DNA from 2 places in the Polaromonas sp. P4_F9 genome. Region 1 is predicted to be linked to the other one. Evidence: predicted binding sites of a transcription regulator. Region 1 holds the regulator's gene; the other holds the start of a gene.
The links. The regulator FNR, encoded in region 1, switches genes on or off when oxygen is low (the NO sensors DNR and NnrR bind a similar motif). The targets are predictions, from matches to a motif close to TTGATNNNNATCAA.

Region 1 (6,538 bases):
TTCATCTGGAAAACGGCGTGCCCATCCAGTACGAAGACCGCTATGTCAACCCGGCGGCGGCACCCAACTACCTGAAGACCGACTTCACGCAGACGACGCCCACCTACCACCTGCTGGAAGAAGCGCCGCTCACCGAAGCCAGCTATTCAATTGAAGCCTGCCTGCCGACAGCACTGGAGGCCAGGCACCTCGACATCAAGCCAGGCGAAGCCTGCCTGGCGATGATGCGCCGCACCGTGAGCGGCGCCCACATTGCCAGCGTGGCACGGCTGGTGTACCCCGGTTCGCGCTACAGCTTTGCCGGAAAGTTCCAGGCATGAGGAAGCAGTGAAATGAGCGGGAAATGAGCGGGGAAGTGACCTTGTCAATATCAATGATCAATGGAGTCAGTGAGATGAATGGAGTGAATCAGATGAATGAAGTCAGCGGGGCAAGCGAGGCGAATCAGGTGGGGCAGGGGGATCAGAACCCGGCCTGTACCTTGCGGCACGGCACGGTTCCCCTGCTGGTGAGCATGCCGCATATCGGCACGGCCATTCCACCGGAGCTGCAGGCGGCCTACATGCCCGAGGCGCTGAAAGTGGAAGACACCGACTGGCACCTGCAGACGCTTTACAGCTTCCTGCCGGAAATCGGCGCCAGTGTGTTGACGCCGCACTATTCACGCTATGTGATTGACCTCAACCGCCCACCGGATGACGCCCCGATGTACCCCGGTGCGTCCAATACCGAACTCTGCCCCACCCGGTTTTTCTCGGGTGCGCCGCTCTACCAGCCCGGTCGCGAGCCCACTCCCGATGAGCGCGCAAGGCGGCGCGAGGCCTACTGGCAGCCCTACCATGCGGCCCTGGCCGCCGAGTTGGCGCGTCTCAAGGCCCTGCACGGCTATGCCTTGCTGTGGGATGCCCACAGCATCCGTTCGCAGATTCCCTGGCTGTTTGATGGCACGTTGCCCGACCTCAACATCGGGACGGCCGACGGCGCCAGCGCCCATGAAGCCATCACCGCATCGGTCGCGCAGGCCTGCGCTGCGCTTTCCGGCATCACGACAGCCGTCAACGGCCGCTTCAAGGGCGGCTACATCACGCGCCACTATGGCCAGCCGTCCAGCAATGTGCACGCTGTGCAGCTGGAGATGTGCCAGAGCCTGTACATGCAAGAAGTGCCGCCCTTCGCCTACGACGAGGCGCTGGCTTCCCGCATCCAGCCTCTGTTGAAAAATATGCTCTCCAGCGCGCTTTCTGCCTGCCGAAGCTGCCATGAAAAGTGAAGCGGATTTTGCCGGCGTGAGCCTGGTTACAGGTCGGCAGGCAGGGAGGTAAGCAGGCCCGGCCCGGAGCAACCGGGCTGATACCGTGACGCCGGGGCGCGGCGGTCTGCGGCGCTGCGCCCTCATCCTTGTGGGGTGCTGCCCCCACTTTCGGGAAGGGGATTGACGATTGTTAACAGGCGCCGGTGCGGGGCGCGTTACCGTGGGGGGACCGCAACTTCTCGATGGAGTGCTTCCATGAAATCCTCCCTGATGCAATTGCTGGTTCACTTTGACGCCTCGCGGCGCGCGGCGCCGCGCCTGGAGTTCGCACGCCAGCTCGCGCGGCGGCACGGTGCCGCGGTGGCCGCGCTCTATGCGGTCACACCGAGTTTCGCGATGCCGCCGTTTGCGCCCACGCTCGGCCCCGGTACCGCCGTCAGCTTGCGCGAGGTTGACGACGAGCGGCTGGCCAGGGCGCGCACCACCTTCGATCGCGCGCTGGCCTCGACCGGCGTACCGGTCTCTTGGGGCGAGCTGACCGACTATCCCGTGGCCGGTGCCTTCGCGCAGCAGGCGTTTTATGCCGACCTGCTGGTACTGGGCCAGCACGACCCTTCGGATATCGAGTCCTCGGACGTGCCATCCGATTTCGCGGAAACCGTGATGGCGATCAGTGGCAGGCCGGCCCTGATCCTGCCCTACGCCGTGGTGCCGCCGACCGTCGGCGAGGCGGTGGTGATCGCCTGGAAGCCGACGCGGGAGGCGGCGCATGCTGTCACCGCGGCCATGCCCCTGCTGCAGAGTGCGCAGCGTGTTCATGTGGTCAGCTGGTCGGCTGACGAGCCCGTCGTCGGTGGCGTTGCGCTGGACCTGGCTGGCTATCTGAAGCGCCATGGCGTTGAGGCGACCTGGCATCGCCAGGGCGACGAACCCGACGGGCTGGGCGAGCTGCTGCTGTCATGCGCCTTCGACCTCACAGCCGACCTGCTGGTGATGGGCTGCTACGGCCATAGCCGCGCGCGCGAGTGGCTGGTGGGAGGCACCTCGCGGGCAGTTTTGCAGTCCATGACCCTGCCGGTGCTGATGGCGCACTGACCGCCGGCCCGGTCCGCCGTCGGGTCACAGGGCGCCGGGGCCGACCCTCTGCCAGCCCCCAGACCCGGGCAAGCCTGCTTGCCGCTCGGACAATTCCTAGGCGGCCTCGGTGCAGTGGACATCGCCGTTCCGGATTTTTCCGACGGGGGAATTCAGCCACCACCGATGGTGCATCGGCCCAGGCACGAGCACACTGACTCAATGGCTGATGTCCCCTCCTCCGTCAAGGTTTTCCTGGCCGACGATTCGGCCCTGATCCGCGGTCGTGTCGCTACGATGCTCGGCGTCAGCGACATGACCATTGTTGGTGAGGCCGAGACGCCGCAGGCGTCGATCGACGGCATTCTGGCCACGGCGCCCGATGTGGTGGTGCTGGACGCCCAGCTGGACGGTGGTTCGGGCCTGCAGGTATTGCGCGCCGTGCGTCAGGCCGCACCCCAAATCGCTTTCGTCGTCTTCAGCAACAACGCGGGCCCTGCCTACCGCAAGCGCTACCTGCGCGAGGGTGCTGTCCGCTTCCTCGACAAAAGCACCGAATCCGATCAACTTGCCCAGGCTGTTGCGGGAGCATCGCAGCACCCTGCGCATTGACGACCGTCTCACCAAGGGGAAAATCATGTCAACCGCCACACTCACACGCACCCAGGAGCGCACACAGGAGCGTACGCAGGAAGCACCCGCCAGCGACCTGCGGGTCATTCCGATTCGACAGGCCATGGGGGACGCGCAGGTCGCGCCTTTGGGGATACCCTGCTCCAGCTGCCACCTGTGCGATCTGTGCCTGCCCTGCGGCATGACAGACGGCGGCGTGGAGTGCCTGGACAGCCTGACGTTCGGGCGTCGCAAGGTCAAGGCTGGCCAGACGCTCTTTGACGAGGGCGACCACTTTCAGTTCATTTATGCCGTGCGCAGCGGCACCTTCAAGTCCAGCCTGATGCTGGCCGATGGCCGCGAGCAGATCAGTGGCTTTCACATGGCCGGAGAGCTGATTGGCCTGGACGGCGTGGCCTACGGCAAGCACGCCAGCAGCGCTGTCGCCCTGGAGGATACCGAGGTCTGCGTCATTCCCTATGCACAACTGACCCGGCTGGCAAGCGGTAACGCCAGCATGCAGAACATGGTCAGCCGGCTGATGAGCCGCGAGATCATCCGGGAGCACAGCCTGATGCTGCTGCTGGGCAGCATGAACGCCGAGGAACGGCTGGCGGCGTTTCTGCTGAACCTGTCGCAGCGCCTGAAGGCCCGCGGCTACTCGGCCAGCGAATTTCACCTGCGGATGACGCGCGCCGAAATCGGCAGCTACCTGGGCATGAAGCTGGAAACCGTCAGCCGCACTTTCTCGGCCTTCCAGCAGCAGGGTTTGCTTGAAGTCGACAAGCGCCACATCCGCATCGTCAACCTGGTCGGCCTGACGCGGGTCTTCGAGATGCACGTGCACTGAAGGCGGCACCGGTATGAAATACAAGGACTATTACGCCGCGTTGGATGTGCCGCGGGACGCCGATGCCGAACAGATCAAGAAGGCCTACCGTAAATTGGCGCGCCAGCACCACCCGGATGTCTCCAAGGCGCCCGGCACCGAAGCCCGGTTCAAGGAGGTGGCAGAGGCGTACGCGACGCTGAAGGACCCCGAGAAGCGCGCTGCGTACGACGAGCTCGGTCGCCGCCCGGCCGGTGAAGAGTTCGCGCCGCCGCCGCAATGGAGCCATGAATACGCCTCGGACGGACAGTCGTTCGAGGACATCGACCTGGCCGACCTGCTGGCTGCGCTGGGCCGCGGGCACCGTGGCTCGCGGCGCGGGCCGGTGCCCCTGCATGGGCGCGACTACGAGACGGTTGTGCGCATTGGCCTGGAAGAGGCGCACCGGGGCACCCGGCTCAACCTGGATCTGGCGCACGAGGCGGGCGGCTCGCGTACCCTGGAGGTCACCATTCCGCCGGGCGTGAGTGAAGGCCAGAAGCTGCGCTTGCGCGGCAAGGGTGGCAAGGGCAGCCATGGTGGCGCCGACGGCGATATCTATTTGCACATCACGCTGGCACCGCATCCGGTGTTCCGCGCCGACCACCACGACTTGTACTTCGACCTGGCGCTTGCGCCGTGGGAGGCGGCGCTGGGCGCCGATGTGGAAGTGCCCACGCTGGACGAGCCGGTGATGCTCACGGTGCCTCCGGGCACGCGCTCGGGGCGCAAGCTGCGCCTGCGCGGGCGGGGCCTGGCCAACGGCCGCAGCGGGCGCGGCCACCTGTATGCCGTCATCCATGTTGACGTACCCGCCACCCTGACCGCGCGGGAGCGTGAGTTGTTCCAGGAGTTGGCCCGTAGCTCGCACTTCAACCCACGACGTCGTGGACAAGGAGAAGCAACATGAAAACACAGTCGCTTGAATACACCTGGCTGGACGCCCGCGAAACCGTGACGATCTCCGACTTGTCCCGGGCCTGCGGTCTGAGTGCGGCCGAACTGGACGAATTGGTGGAGTACGGCGCACTGCGGCCGCTGGAGCAGCACCGGGTGGAGCGTCTCTTCAGCGCCGAATACGTCATGCCGCTGCGTAGCGTCGGCAGGCTGCGTATGGACTTCGACCTGGACCTGTTCACCGTGGCGCTGCTCTTCGGTTACCTCAATCGCATCGAGGCACTGGAGCGCCAGGTGCGGTCGCTGCAGGCCCAGTTGCCCGGGCACGAACGGTACGCCGGCGAGGGCGTAGACACATGAAATTGGCGCCGGGCTGGCTTGCCGGCCTGTCGCTACCCCGGGGCGGTTGCCTGTTCACCTTGACTTTCACGATTGGAGTTAACCATGTCACACCTTCATCAAACCGTACTGGGTATCACCCTGGCTTCAGCAGGCGTCGGCGTTTGGGCGCAGACCGCTGCAGAACATGCGCAGCATCACCCGAACGTTGCCGCGGCCGGCCAGCCTCCGGCCGGGCAGGCAGGTCCTGCCCCCGGGCCGGCCAGTGCCGATCGCATGGCCGCCATGGACCGCCAGATGAAAGCCATGCGCGAGATGCGCGAAAAGATGGCCAACGCCAAGACGCCGGAAGAGCGCAACGCGCTGATGGCCGAGCACATGAAGACCATGCAGGAGGGCATGGCGACGATGAACATGATGGGCGGCCCGGGCATGGGCCCCATGGGCGGCATGCAGGGCGGCAAACCCATGGCGGGAACCATGAACGAGCGCCAGCAGATGATGGAAAAGCGCATGGACATGATGCAGTCCATGATGCAGATGATGATGGATCGACTGCCCCCACCGGCTACCAAATGAAGGCGCCCTCATCATGAACCCGACAACCCTGCCGCCCCTTCGCACAGGCATTGCGCTGGCCATCACCGTCGGGGTGTTCTATGCCCTGTGCGCACTGGTCTGGGCGCTGGCACCCGGCCCGTTCCTGGGGCTCATGAACAACCTGTTCCACGGCATGGACTTCAGCCCGCTGGTGCAACAGCGGCCCTTCGCCTGGGCCGGGTTCCTGGCGGTGCTTTTCGTGCTCAGCGCGTGGCCCTGCTTGCCGGGGCATTCTTCGCCTGGGTGCTCAACCGCCTGACGCGTTGATCGCCTTGCATTTCCGGAGAAGCAAATGAACCACGAAATGAACCACGAAATTGGCCACGACCCGGGCCACGACCAGCATGACGCTGAACCCAGGGGCTTCTGGCGTTCGCGCTACGCCCTCGGCCTGTTCGTGCTGGGTGCCATCGCCGCGTATTTCCTGCTGAGAGAACACCGTGCCCATGTGTTCGGCGCGCTGCCGTATTTGCTGTTGCTGGCCTGTCCCCTGATGCACCTCTTCATGCACCATGGGCATGGTCATCACCATGGCCATCACCGGCCCAGAGCCGGGCCACAAAGACCAAACCAGCCGGATCAACCGGACCAGCGAGGACCATCATGAGCCACGATCAACCGGCCTACGGGCTGTGGCTGCTGGTCATCCTCAACTCGGCCGTCTTCATCCTGTTTGCCTTCAGCTTCTTCAAGCCGGCCACGACGCGTGACTGGCGAAGCTTTGGGGCATTTTCGGCCTTCATCGTGGCCCTGTTTGTCGAGATGTACGGATTCCCGCTGACCCTCTACCTGTTGTCGGGCTGGCTCCAGACCCGGTATCCGGGTCTGGACATCCTGTCCCATGACACCGGTCACCTGTGGTCGACGCTGCTGGGCGCCAAAGGTGATCCGCACCT
Region 2 (6,538 bases), on a different contig from region 1:
TTGAGGCTGGTCGTCGCCTCCAGCTGACCCGACAGCGCGCCGGCCGGAGCGGTCAGCGCAGAGACCTCGACCCCGCGGGTTTGCAGCTGGCCCTGGAGCGCCAGCGCTTCACCGGGCCGCGCCGAGGAGCCCGCAGGCGAGCGACGCAGGCCGAGCCGGCCCTCTATCCTGCCGCCGCCCACCTCGACACGCAAGGCCCAGTGATCCTCGCCGGCAACGGTAGCGCCGCCCTTGTCCGCCTTGTCAGCGGGTTTGGGCTCTTCGCGCTGCAGCGTGGACTGCAGCCCCTGCAGGTTGCCCTTGAGCAGTTTGAACGACACGCTGTCGGGCAGGCCGTCATCGGCCAGCGCCGCCTCGGCCGCCACCGTGGTGCGCGCGCCCGCGGCGCTGACCCAGGTCACCTCATCCAGCACCGTGCGGCGCGGCAAACCCTCCAGGGCGTCGTGTTCCGGCGTTTTCGGCCCGGGCCCCTGCTTGACGGGCTCCGGCTGCTTTTTTTTCTGCAGCGCCAGCAGCACCGCGTCTATACCCTGCTGCGGCAAGACAGCCCGCCGCACCAGCAGCGTGGAAACCGCCAGCCGCCCCTGCAGCAGCGGTTGCCACTGGGGCCGCACTTCCACGCGCTCCAGCGTGAGGGGCGGTTTGCTCTGCACCGCGATGCCGCTCAGCGCCACAGCGGGCAAGGGCCACACATCCACCGCCACCCGGCCCAGCGTCACCGGCACCCCCAGCGCCGCCGAGGCTTCACGCTCGACGCGCAACCGGAAATCGTCCGTGCTCACCCAGCGGTGCAGCGTGAAGGCCACCGCCGCCAGCAAGGCCACCAGCCCCAGCGCCAGATACACCGCCCATTTAAAAACTTTTGCCATCCTGCTATTGTGGCGGTTTCAGGCCGCACGCCGCAGAAAACACGCGTCCCGATTAGAGCCTGCTCACCCTAAAACGGGAGATGCGTTTTAGGGTGAACAGGCCCTGACATCGGGGAGCCATTTCCAACCACCCTTCCAGGATCAACAAGAACACCCGGAAACATTACTGCGCCCCGGCGCCTGCCTCCTGTCGCCGCATATCGCGCTGCATGCGCCTGCCTGAAAGCCCGGCCAACGGCACCGTCGTGCGCGCCCAATTGCAGTCGTGGCGCAGAGTACAAAACCATCGCCACCGACAAGCTGCTATCGCGTCTGAAGCGGGTGGACGAGCGGCTGACCAGCAAGCAGTACCTGATGGGTGAAACTTTTAGCGTGACCGCCCCTTACCTGTCTACCGTCATCAACTGGGCTCCGCGTGTCGGCGTTGACATTGCGCGCCTGGTCAATCTCGCCGCTTTTCGCCAGCGCATGGCGGCCTGGCCACGACGGGGTTGGCTCAATACTTCAACTGGATCTTGTCAAGTTGCTCTTTGCTGACCATAGGCACATCTCCCCGCTTGTTCCAGCGATTGAGATTCCATGCGCCGTCGCCAACCCACGTCTTGAGCAGTTTGAGATTCGCGGCCCGCTCTTCATCCGTCGATCCGAGATACAGATACATGTTGCCGGGTTTGCCTCCGGCATACTGGCTGCTTCCATCGTCCAGCCGGCGCATGAATGCCCCCGTGTCGGGCCAGGCGATAAACGCAATCAAACGCTCGTATGAATCCATGCGCGGCCCTTGTGACTTCTCCGCGTACCCCTTCTCGTCCAGCAGAAAATCAGCCCGCTCAGGCGATTGCGCTCCGTGGCAGGCAACACATTTGGATTTCCAGAGTGGGGCGATGTGTGTGCGGTAGGTGACTTCCTGTGCCGCGACAGCACCAGTGCCCAAAATAAAGATCAGGATCATCGCCAGTTTCTTCAACATAAAGACCTCCTGGTTGGAGTTTGTCGACATTGCCGTCCAGTTGGCCGGTCTCCGCAATATGGACCTGTCAATCACGTATCGGGTTGATTTAAACCAACCCATCACCAATTGCAGCCCCTGCGAACACTGTCGGCCCGATTTTGTTGGGTTGGCCGCCCGGCCAGACCCGGAAACGGCCGTTGGACGCACGCATGCCGGAACGATCTAGCACGAATCCAGCAGCCCGTGTTGCACAGGCAAATTCAGATCGGCACACACTGAAGCCTGTTTTTTTCATTTCCACCTGGACACTTTCGGACACCTTTGGACACCTTCATGCCCTCTTCTCTCATGCCCTCTTTATTCGATCCCACCCAGGCCGGCGACCTTGAACTGGCCAACCGCATCGTGCTCGCCCCCCTCACCCGCAACCGCGCCCCCGACGCCATTCCCACGGCGCTGATGGCCGAGTACTACGCCCAGCGCGCCAGCGGCGGCCTGCTCGTCACCGAGGCCACCGCCATCAGCCACCAGGGCCAGGGCTATGCGGATGTACCCGGCCTCTACGGCAGCGAGCAGCTCGACGGCTGGAAGCAGGTGACCCGCGCCGTGCACGAGGCCGGCGGCAAGATCGTGGTGCAGCTCTGGCATGTGGGCCGCGTCTCGCACACCGAATTGCAGCCGGACGGCGGCCAGCCGGTCGCCCCCTCTGCCATCACCGCCAAGACCAAGACGGTGCTGCTCAAGGACGGCGCGCCCACCTTTGTCGCCACCTCCGAGCCGCGCGCGCTCAAGGCTGAAGAGCTGCCCGGCATCGTGCAGACCTATCAGCTCGCGGCGCGCAACGCGGTCGAAACCGCGGGCTTTGACGGCGTGGAAGTCCATGGCGCCAACGGCTACCTGCTCGACCAATTCCTCAAAAGCGGCTCCAACCAGCGCACCGACGACTACGGCGGCAGCATCGAAAACCGTGCGCGCCTGCTGCTCGAGGTCTCGCGCGCCGTCACCGGCGCCATCGGTGGCGGACGCACCGGCATTCGCCTGTCGCCCGTGACGCCGGCCAACGATGTGCACGACGCCGATCCGCAGCCGCTGTTCGACTACGTGGTGCGCCAGCTCGCCACGATGAACCTGGCCTATATCCACATCATTGAAGGCGCCACCGGCGGGCCGCGCGAAATCGCCGACCGGCCATTCGACTACGCCGCGCTCAAGACCGCCTACCGCGAAGCCGGCGGCCAGGGCGCCTGGATGGTCAACAACGGCTACGACCAGGCACTGGCCAGGCAGGCCGTGGCAAACGGCGCCGACCTGGTCGCCTTTGGCAAGCCCTACATCGCCAACCCCGACCTGGTGGAGCGCCTGCGCCGCAATGCGCCGCTCAACCTGCCCGACCAGGCCACCTTTTATGGCGGCGGCGCCAAGGGTTATACGGACTACCCAACGCTATAAAACCAGACCGCATGCCAGTCATGCATGACTGGCAAGGGTTTCAGGGCTTTTTACTTAAACAAGGCCCTGGTACAGGTATTTGGTGTGCATATAGTCTTCGAGTCCGTAACGTGAACCTTCACGGCCATAACCGGACTCCTTGACACCGCCGAAGGGTGCAACTTCGGCGGCCAGTGCGCCTTCGTTGATACCAACGATGCCGCTCTCCAGCGCATCGGCCATGCGCCAGACGCGCACGATGCTTCAGGTACTCAGTCCAGGTTCGGTCCAAGGGCCGGTCCATTGCCGTGATTTCGGCTGCGCATAGCGCTGCACGGAAAGGTCGTCGGCACGAATCTCGGGCGCGCGGCCGCTCATGACGTCGGCCAGCACGCGCGCGGAGCCGCAGGCCATGGTCCAGCCCAGCGTGCCGTGGCCGGTGTTCAGGTACAGATTGGGCAGCGGCGTGCGGCCCACCAGCGGCGTGCCGTCCGGGGTCATGGGCCGCAGGCCGGTCCAGAAGCTGCCGGTCCCGGCGTAGCCGGCGCCGGGGAACAGATCATTCAGGCACAGTTCCAGCGTTTCGCGGCGGCGCGGGTTCAGGCGCAGGTCAAAGCCGCGCAGCTCCGCCATGCCGCCCACGCGGATGCGGCGGTCAAAGCGCGTGATGGCGGTCTTGTAGCTCTCGTCCAGCACGGTCGAAACCGGCGCGCGGCCCGCGTCGGCGACGGGCACGGTGATGGAATAGCCTTTGACGGGATATACAGGTATTTCCAGCAAACCCGACAGCGCGGAAGTCGAGTACGCACCCAGCGCCATCACGTAAGCGTCGGCCTTGAGCAGGCGGCGGCCCTGCAGCACGCCGGCCACACGGCCGGCACAGACCTCCACGCTGTCGATGGCCTCGCCGAAGGAAAAGCGCACGCCCATGGACTGGGCCAGATGGCCGATACCGGTGGTAAACAGGTGGCAGTCACCCGTCTCGTCGCCGGGCAGGCGCAGGCCGCCGACCAGCGGCCCTGTGGCGATGGCCGGTTCCGCGCGAACCAGCTCCTCAGGCCCCAGCAGTTCGTAGGGCACGCCCGCGGCGCGCAACACGGCCACGTCTTTGCCGACGGCGTCGAGCTGCGCCGAGGTGCGGAACACCTGCAGCGTGCCGCCCTCACGGCCTTCGTAGCGCAAGCCGGTGTCTTCGCGTAGCTGCGCCAGGCAGTCGCGGCTGTATTCGGCCAGCCGCAGCATGCGCTCCTTGTTCACCGCATAACGCCGCGGGCTGCAGTTGCGCAGCATCTGCCACATCCAGCGCAGCTGGTCCATGCTGCCATCCAGGCCGATGGCCAGCGGCGCATGCTTCTGGAACATCCAGCGCAACGCCTTCAGCGGCACGCCGGGCGCGGCCCACGGCGCCGCGTAGCCCGGCGACACCTGGCCGGCATTGGCGAAACTCGTCTCCCGCGCGGGGCCGGGCTGGCGGTCGACCACCGTCACCTCGTGGCCCGCCCGGGCCAGATAGTAGGCCGTCGTGGTGCCGATAACGCCGGCACCCAGAACCAGCACCTTCATGCCAAATTCCCTTGGCACAGGTACTTGGTGTGCAGGTATTCGTCCAGGCCCCAGTGCGAGCCTTCGCGGCCGTAGCCCGATTCCTTGACGCCGCCGAAGGGCGCGGCCTGCGCCGCGATGGCGCCTTCGTTGATGCCAACCATTCCGGTCTCCAGCGCCGAGGCCACGCGCCAGACGCGCTTGATGTCGTTGGAGAAGAAGTAGCCGGCCAGGCCGAAAGGGGTGTCGTTCGCCTGCGCGATCACCTCGTCTTCGCTGGTAAACCGGAATACGGGCACCACCGGGCCGAAGGTCTCTTCGCACGACAACTCCATGTCGGGAGTCGCACCGGTCAGCACTGTGGGCGCGTAGTAGTTCGGACCATTGGCGACTTCTGTACACACGCGGCTTCCGCCCACGACCGCCTTCGCACCTTTGGCCACGGCGTCGTTCACGTGACGCTCGATCTTGTCCACCGCTCGTGCGTTGATCATCGGGCCGATCTCGGCTTCAATCCAACTGGCCGGGCCGACCCGCAATGCGCCCACGCGGGCCGCCAGCTTGTCGACGAAGCGATCATGCACGGCCTCGTGCACGAACACACGGTTGGGGCTCACGCAGGTCTGGCCGCCGTTGCGGAACTTGGCGGCCATCAAGCCCTCGACGGCGGCGTCCAGGTCCGCATCCTCGAACACGATGAAGGGTGCGTTGCCGCCGAGTTCTAGCGACAGCTTCTTGAGCGTGCCGGCCGACTCGCGCGCCAACAGCTTGCCCACCGCCGTGCTGCCTGTGAAGCTGATCTTGCGCACGCGGCCATCGCGCAGCCACTCACCCACCACCTCCGGCGTGCGCTCGCGCGAGGCGGGCACGATGTTCAACACGCCAGGGGGCACGCCCGCTTCCTCGGCCAGCTTCACGAGAGCCAACGAAGTGAGGGGCGTGTCCTCGGCTGGCTTGGCGACCACGGTGCAGCCGGCCGCCAGCGCGGGCGCGATCTTGCGCGCGATCATCGCCGCGGGAAAATTCCAGGGCGTGACCACGGCGACGACGCCAACGGCCTCCCTCAGCACCAGGTAGCGCTTGCTCGCCACCGGCGCGGCGATGATCTCGCCGTGGGCGCGCACACCCTCTTCGGCGAACCACTCCACATAGCCCGCGCTGTAGGCGATTTCGCCGCGCGACTCCGCGAGCGGCTTGCCCTGCTCGCGCGAAATCAGTTTGGCCAGCGGCTCCACGTCGCGCTCGATCAGCGCCTGCCACTTCTTGAGGATCAGGCAGCGCTCGCGCGGCGAGCGTGCCTTCCAGGCGGGCAGCGCCTGTGCCGCGGCGTCGGCGGCCAGCCGCGCGTCCGCCCCGCCGCCGTCGGCCGCCAGGGTGATCAGGCTGTCGTCGGCGGGATTGCGCACCTCGAATTGGCGGCCGTCCTGGGATGCTTGCCAGCGGCCCGCGATGTAGTTCAGTGTTTGCATGTCATCAATAAGTTCAGTGAAAAAATTCCCGACGGCGCCCAAGCCGTCGATCTCTATGCGCACGCGGCGCTCCCGGCAAGCCCGCGCGCCCGGCGCGTCACGGCCTGCAACACGGCGCCCGCCACGCCCCGGATCGCGTCAAAACCTTCGTTCTTCTTGAACGAGGCGACATCCATGAAGCGCTTCTTGTTGATCTCCACCATCACGCTTTCCTGCGTGCCGTCGGGCTTGCCGTAGCGGCGGTTCAGCTCGCCGCCGGTGTAGGGTGTATTGACCGA

Region 2: a site for FNR is predicted at 1,923-1,936, ahead of AC1DUB_RS14520 (cytochrome C). Genes of this name have one in related genera too.

What each region holds. Positions count from the first base shown of each region.
Region 1 is NZ_JBFUJT010000002.1:288,074-294,611, reverse strand. Features, by position in the region: gene hutC (histidine utilization repressor) at 1-320, shown strand, start outside; gene hutG (N-formylglutamate deformylase) at 413-1,270, shown strand; gene AC1DUB_RS03480 (universal stress protein) at 1,508-2,347, shown strand; gene AC1DUB_RS03475 (response regulator) at 2,549-2,938, shown strand; gene fnr (fumarate/nitrate reduction transcriptional regulator Fnr) at 2,964-3,788, shown strand; gene AC1DUB_RS03465 (DnaJ C-terminal domain-containing protein) at 3,802-4,716, shown strand; gene AC1DUB_RS03460 (chaperone modulator CbpM) at 4,713-5,063, shown strand; gene AC1DUB_RS03455 (hypothetical protein) at 5,148-5,621, shown strand; gene AC1DUB_RS03450 (DUF5676 family membrane protein) at 5,635-5,901, shown strand; gene AC1DUB_RS03445 (DUF2933 domain-containing protein) at 5,947-6,249, shown strand; gene AC1DUB_RS03440 (methyltransferase family protein) at 6,246-6,538, shown strand, end outside.
Region 2 is NZ_JBFUJT010000015.1:27,724-34,261, reverse strand. Features, by position in the region: gene AC1DUB_RS14530 (AsmA family protein) at 1-869, opposite strand, end outside; gene AC1DUB_RS14525 (glutathione binding-like protein) at 978-1,406, shown strand; gene AC1DUB_RS14520 (cytochrome C) at 1,366-1,839, opposite strand; gene AC1DUB_RS14515 (alkene reductase) at 2,170-3,270, shown strand; partial or broken gene AC1DUB_RS14510 (aldehyde dehydrogenase family protein) at 3,325-3,504, opposite strand; gene AC1DUB_RS14505 (D-amino acid dehydrogenase) at 3,514-4,812, opposite strand; gene AC1DUB_RS14500 (NAD-dependent succinate-semialdehyde dehydrogenase) at 4,809-6,260, opposite strand; gene AC1DUB_RS14495 (N-formylglutamate amidohydrolase) at 6,314-6,538, opposite strand, start outside.